Regions from separate parts of the Mesobacillus thioparans genome, predicted to be linked through region 1. Evidence: riboswitches for the same ligand, from Rfam matches in the RefSeq annotation. Region 1 holds a riboswitch; each other region holds the start of a gene.
The links. A riboswitch is a leader RNA that binds a small molecule or an ion and turns the genes downstream of it on or off. The one in region 1 is predicted to bind cyclic di-AMP.
Positions count from the first base shown of each region.

Region 2: another riboswitch for cyclic di-AMP. It lies ahead of ACNAZ4_RS11335 (TrkH family potassium uptake protein); the one in region 1 lies ahead of ACNAZ4_RS10005 (TrkH family potassium uptake protein).
Region 3: another riboswitch for cyclic di-AMP. It lies ahead of ACNAZ4_RS06450 (potassium channel family protein); the one in region 1 lies ahead of ACNAZ4_RS10005 (TrkH family potassium uptake protein).

Region 1 is NZ_CBCSFH010000004.1:267,478-270,603, forward strand. It holds gene ACNAZ4_RS10005 (TrkH family potassium uptake protein) at 22-1,371, opposite strand; cyclic di-AMP (ydaO/yuaA leader) riboswitch at 1,465-1,615, opposite strand; gene ACNAZ4_RS10010 (hypothetical protein) at 1,802-1,957, shown strand; gene ACNAZ4_RS10015 (DUF4179 domain-containing protein) at 2,089-3,126, opposite strand, start outside.
Region 2 is NZ_CBCSFH010000006.1:14,144-17,269, forward strand. It holds gene ACNAZ4_RS11330 (potassium channel family protein) at 1-200, opposite strand, end outside; gene ACNAZ4_RS11335 (TrkH family potassium uptake protein) at 214-1,554, opposite strand; cyclic di-AMP (ydaO/yuaA leader) riboswitch at 1,733-1,875, opposite strand; gene ACNAZ4_RS11340 (diacylglycerol/lipid kinase family protein) at 2,161-3,054, shown strand; gene ACNAZ4_RS11345 (M6 family metalloprotease domain-containing protein) at 3,091-3,126, opposite strand, start outside.
Region 3 is NZ_CBCSFH010000002.1:393,359-396,484, forward strand. It holds gene ACNAZ4_RS06445 (TrkH family potassium uptake protein) at 22-1,344, opposite strand; gene ACNAZ4_RS06450 (potassium channel family protein) at 1,345-2,001, opposite strand; cyclic di-AMP (ydaO/yuaA leader) riboswitch at 2,071-2,227, opposite strand; gene ACNAZ4_RS06455 (hypothetical protein) at 2,343-2,510, opposite strand; gene ACNAZ4_RS06460 (hypothetical protein) at 2,567-2,968, opposite strand.

The sequences.
Region 1 (3,126 bases):
TTGTCTGCCCTCTTCAAATTGCTATCCAACAATCAATCTTTCTTTTGGATAATGGCACTTCGGCTCCGCTTTCCCACGGTTGAACAAGAAAACGAAGGAAAGGATCCCGATTCTTCCGATGAACATCATGGCTATGATGACGACCTTTCCGACGTAACTTAAATCAGGCGTAATCCCCATTGACAAGCCAGTTGTCCCAAAAGCGGAACTGACCTCGAACATGATCTCCATCATCGAGAACTTTTCTGTTGCATTCAGAATGACCACCGCTGCAAAACAGAGGATGATCGCCAAAAAGCTGACGACCACTGATTTCCGAACGTCTTCTTCATGCAGTTCACGGCCAAATACTTTAATAGAGTTATGCCCTTTTGCAAAGTTGATAATGACCAATAAAATCACAGCGAAAGTGGTCGTCCGTATTCCCCCGCCTACCGAACTTGGCGAAGCTCCAATGAACATCAAAAAGCACAGAAGCAGCAATGTCGGGTCAGAAAAATCACTGACATTCATCGTAGCAAGGCCGCCATTCCTTGTGGATGACGATTGAAACCAGGCAAAGAAGAAGGATTCATGCCAATTGTAATCTTTGAAAAAGTGGTTATACTCAAACAGCAAGATGGCGAATGCACCGAAGAACATCAGCGCAAAAAAGGTCATGGAAGTCACCTTGGTATACAAAGAAAAATGTGCTCGATTGTGTTTTTTGCGATTCAGGAAAAAATCCTTCAACTCCACCAAAACAGGGAATCCGATCGCTCCCAGGGTCAGCAGGATGATATTCACAGTTTGCACGAAGTAATCATGCGCAAATGGAATCATAGAGCTTCCCGTAATATCAAAGCCTGCATTCGTCGTTGCACTTACAGCCGCAAACATTCCCTGAAGGTATGCTTCCTCCCATGTCGAAAAAAACCTTAGAAAATAAGTCCCTAAAATCAACGCTCCCAGTGCCTCGATCATCAGGATGATGGTTAATATCTGCCTCATCAGTTTAACCAGACCCGACATATGGGACTGGTTCTGGTCCGTCATGATCAACTGCCGGTCTTTAAGGCCAATTTTTTTACGCATCACAAGCCAAAAAAATGTACCGAGCGTCATGATCCCGATCCCCCCGAACTGGAGGATGAACATCAGGATGAAAACACCTGTTGTACTGAAGGTATCCGGTGTCGACACGACCGTCAGTCCAGTTACACTTACCGCACTCACTGCAGTAAACAAGACATCTATGAATGTCCAGCTCACCCCCGGCTTCAACGCGATCGGCAAGCTAAGTAACGCAGCTGAGATCAAAACAGCGAAAACATAAAATAAAACAATGATCTGAGCCGGTTTTAAACGATTCTTTTTCAATATATTGACCAAAAATACCCCTTCTTTACATTTCAACTTATGATGGAAGTCCCCATCCCTAAAAATCAAAAAAAGACCATCCCAAATAAAGAATGGCCAATAAGACCCTTCCCTCAACCGTGCTTACGGAGTTAGCTGTCGGATTAGGGATTGAGAGCATCCCCTTTTAGCATCACATGCGCTAAAATTCACCCCAAGATAAAATCGCTTTATCAAAAATGGTTCCCCCGCTCATAGGATTCAGCAAAAAGGTTTTCGTTATTAAAATGAATACATATAAATTACTCCTATATTATATTGGTGTCAATGCCAATTTTACATTTCAGACCAAATAAGCATCTAGGGACGGCTCTTCCAAGGACCCCATCTCCCAAGCACATATAAATACTGCTTTAGTAAATACTAATACTGATAAAACGATAACTGAGGAGGAATCTATAATATGGAACAGAATCAACAAAAGCCGAAAAGTAGCACTGCGACAACTCCCCAATTTGCCGGCACAGATGCCCAGCAGGTAAAACAGCAAATCCAAAAAGATGTAGAGGCTGGCCAGGGGGCAATGACCTCCCGAGAAGCAGGAGCCATGCGGGATTAAAAACCACTTTCATGAACTGCACCGAAATTGTCAGACACAAAACTAACAATGGAGGTGCAGTTCATCACGGTGGTTTTTTCTATGCAATCATTTCGATCTTACGTTCATGCGTTGGCTTCTGAGCCACTTCATTATCGGGCAGGAATATCAACCTTTTTATTGTATTGTTTCACATAGTGGATGCCTTCAATCAGAAGGTATTCCGGCTCGGACTTCGTATCGAATACCATCGTGCGCTTATTAAGGATCCTCCCATCCTCTTGTTTTTCCTCAGTCTGATTGATCGTCGTTTTCAGCTCAGTCTGCTTGTTGCCGCTTTCGATCTTTACTCCATCCAACAATAGATTGCTGTCAGTGGCGAATGTGACTTCTACTCCTCTTTCAGTCACCGATATGTCTTGAATCCACAGCTCATTTCCGCCCAGGCTGAATCGGCCTTCTGCAAGAGGAATCTGTTCATCCAGCTTCTTATAGCCAATGAAATCTTTCACGACCAGTTCAAGCGACTCTAACTTTTCCGGCAGGGCATCGAAACGCAACTCAAACTTGCTGCCACTCATAGAGGTCTCTACCCCGCTGCCGAGTTGATCCATGAATCTTCCATTCGCCATTAACTCAACACCCGTAAAGCCATAGTGGATTCGATCGAATGCCGGGACATCCATCGTCCCCTTGATGACCGTTGTAGTGGGAGTGGCCGTGATCGTCTTGAACGTCAGTGTTCCATTATCGACTGCCACCGTTTTTTTAATAGACTGCTTGATCTGTGTTTGCATCGCTTTGTTCGGTTCATAAGGGAAAGTGATTTGCACTTCCTTATTTTCTGGACCCTGGTCGAAATGCAGGGTCAATTTTCGCGCAAACGGATTAACAGGCTCAAAATGCCCGGTCCCCTTCAGCTCAGTTCCCTCATCATTCAGCTTTGCCACACCGCTCTCCACGTGGGCGTTTGTCAGGAAACCGGTGATTTTCCCTGGAGAGAAAAGGTCACTAAGTGTGTCTTCAAGCCCCTGTGGATTAGACAATGTGTAATACATGACCAATTGATTCTCATCCGTCATGATTCCATCAATCACCAGCTCTGTCCCATCAAATAAAGTCGTCCGCTGGTCAACAACCTGCCCCATCCCTTTTTCATTCAAATCCTTCATAGTTCCACTGATGACATC
Region 2 (3,126 bases), on a different contig from region 1:
AAATTCCTGATGCCAACAGCCCTCAATGTCTGCTCATCAGTCGAATCCCCGATTACTGCATGTGTTACAAACTCTTTATAGTCTTCGATATGCTGCTCACTTTTATCAATCGCCAGTACTTCGTGTCCTTCATGATAAAGGGTGGTGGCAACACTTGATCCGAAGCGCCCCATCCCGATTACTGCATATTGCTTTGCCATAATTATTATCCTCCTACCCAATCATCACTTTTCCAGCTGGATGCCGATAATGAGTTTCTTTTCTTTTTCTTGCCACTGCAAACGCAAGTGTCAATGGACCAACCCGGCCCGCAAACATCGTTATAAGAATCAGGATTTTTCCATATGATGACAGTTCAGGCGTCAAGCCCATCGATAGGCCGACAGTTGAAAAGGCCGATACAGCCTCAAAAAAGAGCATCAAAAAGTCTTTCCCTGGTTCCGTAATCGTCAAAACCATTGTAATCGAACCTACTAAAAATAGCGCAATCAGCGTAACCGTCAGTGCTTTCGAAATAATGCTGTAGTCCACTCGTCTGCCAAAAAAGGTGACATCTTCGCGGCCGCGAATCTGCGACTTGACTGCGCCTAACAGGATGGCGAAGGTAGTAGTCTTGATGCCTCCGCCGGTGGAACCTGGCGATGCACCTATGAACATCAGGAAAATGATCAAAAATAAGGTGGACTGTTTAAGGTCCGGGATATTCAGGGTGTTGGACCCTGCTGTTCTTGGTGTTACGGCCTGGTATAGCGCCCCGAACATTTTACCAGTCATCGACATAGGCTTCAAGGTCGATGGGTTCTTGTATTCAAGAATGAAAATCATCAGCGCGCCTGCGAACACAAGGATACCGGATACGCTGAGGACGATTTTCGAATGCAGCGATAGCCTTCTAGTCCTTCGATATTCATACAGCTCGTTCATGACAATGAAGCCGATGCCGCCAAAGCTGATCAAAGTGATCATCGTGATATTGACGATTGGGTCTGAAGTATATGCGGTAAGCCCTTTGTATCCACCCATTATATCAAATCCGGCATTATTGAAGTTCGAAATCGCGTGAAAAAACCCATAGTAAATGGCTTTTCCTGCAGCCATATTCTGTGAAAATCGCATCGATAGAATGACTCCGCCTGCAATCTCGATTACCGCTGTAAAAAGGAAAATCCGTTTGACAAGCCTGACAATCCCTTCGACCGTCTCGTTATTCAATGACTCCTGGATAATCAGCCTTTCTTTGAACGAAATTCTTTTTCCTAAAATAAATGCAAGCAGTGTGGCAAAGCTCATGAAACCAAGCCCGCCAATCTGGATCATCGACAGGATGATCATTTCCCCAAACTTGGTGAAGGTATCACCTGTGTCGACGACAACAAGGCCTGTTACACAAGTTGCGGATGTTGCCGTAAACAAGGCATCCAATAACGGGAGGCCTCTGCCATCAACTGTGGCGGATGGCAAGGTAAGCAACAATGTCCCCAACAGAATAATCAAGCCGAACCCGAAGACAAGCACTTTTGGCGGGTCCAGACTGAATAACAATTTACTGCGCATGGCCCTTCCCTCTTTCCTTAGTATGAGGAATTATGCGTCTAATATTTCTTGCAGGGACTAATGCTTGATTGGCTCCTGATATAATTGGAGCATCTATAATCATGCAAAACAAAAAAGCCCCCAGAGGCTAAAAGATATCAGCCTTGTGGACTTTTGGATCATCGTCACACAAGCTTCATCTTCCTCTTCTGCAACGCTTGCGAAGTTAGCTGTCGGATTAGGGCTCAGAATAGCCCCGCCTTAAGAATAAGGCTTCACCCCAAGTGGACGTATCCACAAAATTGGTTCCCCCGCTCCTGCCGGATTTAGCGATTTAGAAATATGAAACTCATTCTGTTTTAGGTTCCAGAAATATGAAACTGTTGTAATCATACTCCTCCGCATTTCGGTTGTAAACATGAAAAGGAAGGCAAAAATGACGTATTCCATTCATTTTTTTCCAATAATGACAAAATATCAATGAGTTTCTCACTGAATCGCTGTTTTTCTTTGTTTTACACTCCCGTTAAGTCAGTAACCAATCTGTCCGCCCTTGGGACGCGGTTTATAGTCGGGGAATTAAAGGTAAATAATAGGGTTATCAAAACTGTTTGGAGGTGGTTTCGGATGAAAGCGATGATTATATTGAATCCTTCTTCAGGAAAAGAAAAAGCGAATGATTATGCAGAAAAAATAGAAGAAACCTTGCGAAGCAAATATGAGGAAATAGAGATCAGAAAAACGGAAAAAGAGGGCGATGCCGCTGCATTTGCGACCGAAGCCTGCGTTGGTATGTATGATGCAGTCATAGCTATGGGCGGCGACGGAACAATCAATGAAGCCATCAACGGACTAGCCGAACAAGAACACCGGCCTGCTTTTGGGATCATTCCGCTCGGGACAATCAATGATTTTGCCAGGGCGCTCAATATCCCGTTGGACCCTTATAAAGCAATTTCAATTTTGGAGGAACAAAATCCTCGTCCTGTCGATATCGGCAAGGTTAATGAGTCTTATTTTGCTAATGTTCTTGCCGTTGGAGCGATTGCAGAAGCCTCTTATAATGTGAGCGCCGAACAAAAAACCAGGCTCGGTCCACTGGCTTATTTTATGGAAGGAGCTAAGTCCTTCCTGAATGGTGAAGCGATTGAAATCAGTGTAGAACACGAAGGCGGGAAATGGGAAGGAGAAACCTACCTTTTGCTAACAGCCCTGACAAATTCCGTTGGCGGATTTGAGGCACTTGCTCCTGAAGCAGACGTAAATGACGGTGAATTCCATACATTTATCATCAAAAAGCTATCCATCCCAAAAATCGCTACACTCATCCCTTCCCTTTTAAAAGGAGAATTGGAAGAAAGCAAAGAGGTCGAATATATACGTTCATCCTATCTGAATGTAACCTCCGACAAAGCGCATGTGGTGAATATCGACGGAGAAGAAGGAGAACCGCTGCCGTTCAGTGGAAAAGTCCTCCCGGGTCATCTCGATATTTTTGTGCCATCTAATCAAAAAACCTGAACAGGGACTTCACCCTGGCTCAGGTTTCTTTAAGTCTTATTTTACACTTGAATCAAAGTTATAGAAGAACTT
Region 3 (3,126 bases), on a different contig from region 1:
GGTCTTGATTATATTGCTGCCTCACCCCGTAAGAACATCTTCCCTTGGATACTTAATTCTTGATTCAGTTGCATTTGCAAGTGAAAAAGCCATTGTCAATGGGCCTAACTTCCCTGCAAACATAACAAAAATAATCACTGCTTTTCCTATCATAGTAAGGGATCCTGTTATTCCCATAGACAATCCTACGGTTCCAAAAGCAGAAATAACCTCAAAAACGACTTGGATGAATGGAGCCTCTTCTGTAATATTTAAAATAAAAATCCCAAAACAAATTAAAAAAAGGGCGATTGTCGATATGGCCAAAGAGCGCAAAACAATCGTAAGGCTGATAGCCCTTTTTCCTAGAACTGTTTCTTCTTTACCCTTCAGAAAAGTAATGACAGAAAATAAAATGACCAAAAACGTTGTTAGTTTTATGCCTCCACCAGTAGAAGCACTACCTGCGCCTATGAACATTAGAATTAAAAACAAGAAAATTGTATCTTCCTGTAAAGCCGATATATCCAGGGAGTTAAATCCAGCAGTTCGCGGTGTTACTGCTTGAAAATAGGAAGCCCATAATTTATCTCCAAGTGAATTCAGACCCCCAAGTGTATTGGGGTTATGGTATTCCAGGACAAAAATAATAAACATGGCCACGAGGTTAATAATGAATGTACCTATAATCATCATTTTGGAGTGGAGGCTCAATTTACCGAAACTCTTTTTCCTCCACATGTCAGCTAAAACCGTAAATCCAATTCCCCCTATGATAAACAGGAAAGTAATCACGATATTGATGATCGGATCACCCACGAATCCCATCAAACTGTCGGACCATAATGCAAAACCGGCATTGTTAAACGCTGAAATTGAATGAAAAAAACTATAATAAAGTCCTTTGGCCCAACCAAATTGAGGCACCCAGCGGATAGCCAGCAGGAACATGGCAATTGTTTCAATCGTTAAGGAAAATATGAACAAATTCCTGACTAACAGGATGACCCCGCCGATGGATGTTTGATTTAATGCCTGCTGCACGACAATTCGCTGTTTAATGCCAATTTTCTTGCCTAATACCATATAAATTAGGATTGCAAAAGACATGATCCCCAATCCTCCCAATTGGATAAGGGAGACAATCACTATTTCACCGAATAGAGTAAAAGTTGATTCGGTATCAACAACAGCCAGACCAGTCACCGTCATGGCTGAGGTAGCTGTGAACAAAGCATTCAGCCAGGTAATGGAGTCTTCCGTTGCAAAAGGCAATTTCAACAAAATGGTTCCTAAGGTTATAAACACAGCAAAGACTAAAACAAGTAACTGGGAAGGATTCAGGTTAATAACGCTTTTTTTCACCTATACCCCTTCTCTCTCGAAACGGTTTATATCCGAGTTGTGGCCCATCACGATCAAAACGTCTCCCATTGAAATGACTTCATCTGCAGGTGGCGAAACAATGATTTCTTGCCCCCTTAGAATGCCAACGATGTTGCATCCATATTTCGCCCTTATATCCAGGTCAGCTAATGACTTATTATGTATTTTTTTCGTAGCCACAATCTCCACCATGCTATACTTTTCCGACAACTCAATATAATCAATGATCTTATCTGAGACAATATGGTTTGCGATCCTTTTGGCCATATCCCGTTCAGGATGGATCACCCGGTCTGCACCCACTTTTTCAAGAACTTTTGCGTGATTATCATTATGTGCTTTAGCCCAAACCGTTGGTACACCCATTTCTTTTAAAATCAGGCATGTCAAAACGCTTGATTCAATATTTCCACCGAAAGAAACAAATACATGATCGATATTTTTAATCCCAACTTGTTTAAGACCTTCTTGATCAATACCGTTGAATTGTACGGCATGGGTTACATACTGTGCGTACTGATCGACTTTATCTTGATCAATGTCAATTGCTAAAACCTCAGCACCTAATTCATAGAACTCTTTTACAAGACTACCTCCAAAACGGCCTAAGCCCAAAACAGCGTATTGCTTTTTCATGTCAATTGCACATCCCTTCAACTTTAAAAAGACCATTCTTAATTAAGAATGGCCAATGGCGTTCATCAACCCTTCTCTCTAATGGACCTGCGGAGTTAGCTGTCGGATTAGGGACTGAGAGTATCCCTTCTTAGCTTTAAGAAGCTAAGATTCACCCCAAGATAAACAATGTTTATCAGAAATGGTTTCCCCGCTCAAAGATTCGGCAAAAAGGTCTTTATGGAAATAATATATAAAGGTACGCCTTTCATTTTCTTTTGTCAAATATTTATTGAACTTGACGTTTTAGACTGGTTGCCGAACCGGCACTCTTACTAGAATGACTGCTTTGATCTCGTTACTCAGTTAGTCTGTTCCTTCTGATAATCTCTGATTTCTAACAAAGTAGAATGAATATTATTTAATGCCACCAAAATAATGCCTAACATCGCAAAGGTTACGATTTCCTGTGTGATAAAGGAAATAACACCAAGAATAAATAAAAACAGTGTATTTTGCCAATCCTTCACTTTACACAACCACCAATCATAAAAAATATATAAAACTCTAACTTGATGATCAATAATTAAAACTCAAGTTTATCTTTATTCCTTCTCCTGAAAAGTATAAATAATAAAATCAATGAAATGATAAACATAATTGCAAAATACAAACTAAATAAACCAGGAATCACTGATGTCATACTATTTGAGTCTTGTGAAAACACGAAAAGTGAACTACAGCTGAATGCCAGTAAATGGACCAATGCCATAATGATAACCGCTTTTCGTGAATGATTGAGATTCGATTCCTGTAGACCTTTTATCTTTTTAGACAAATGAACGGTAAAAATTAATAAAGCCAGAGCATAAATCATCACCAGTACGTACAAAGGAATCATTGAAGGCGTGAGGTGAAGGTTGAAGATGTGCTCCGCAATCCCCTTTTCATCTAGCCAAAAAGCCAGGTGTGCCACAAATAGAACCATACAGACTCCTAGAAATTTCAATTCACTCATCACTATTTGAAAATACATATTCTTAGTTGACATAGCCACTCACTTTCAATCAATTTTTTCTTTTTCTAACATTCTTATATCAAAAATCAGCAATTGAAATGCTGAAAATGAAACTATTGGTAAAATGA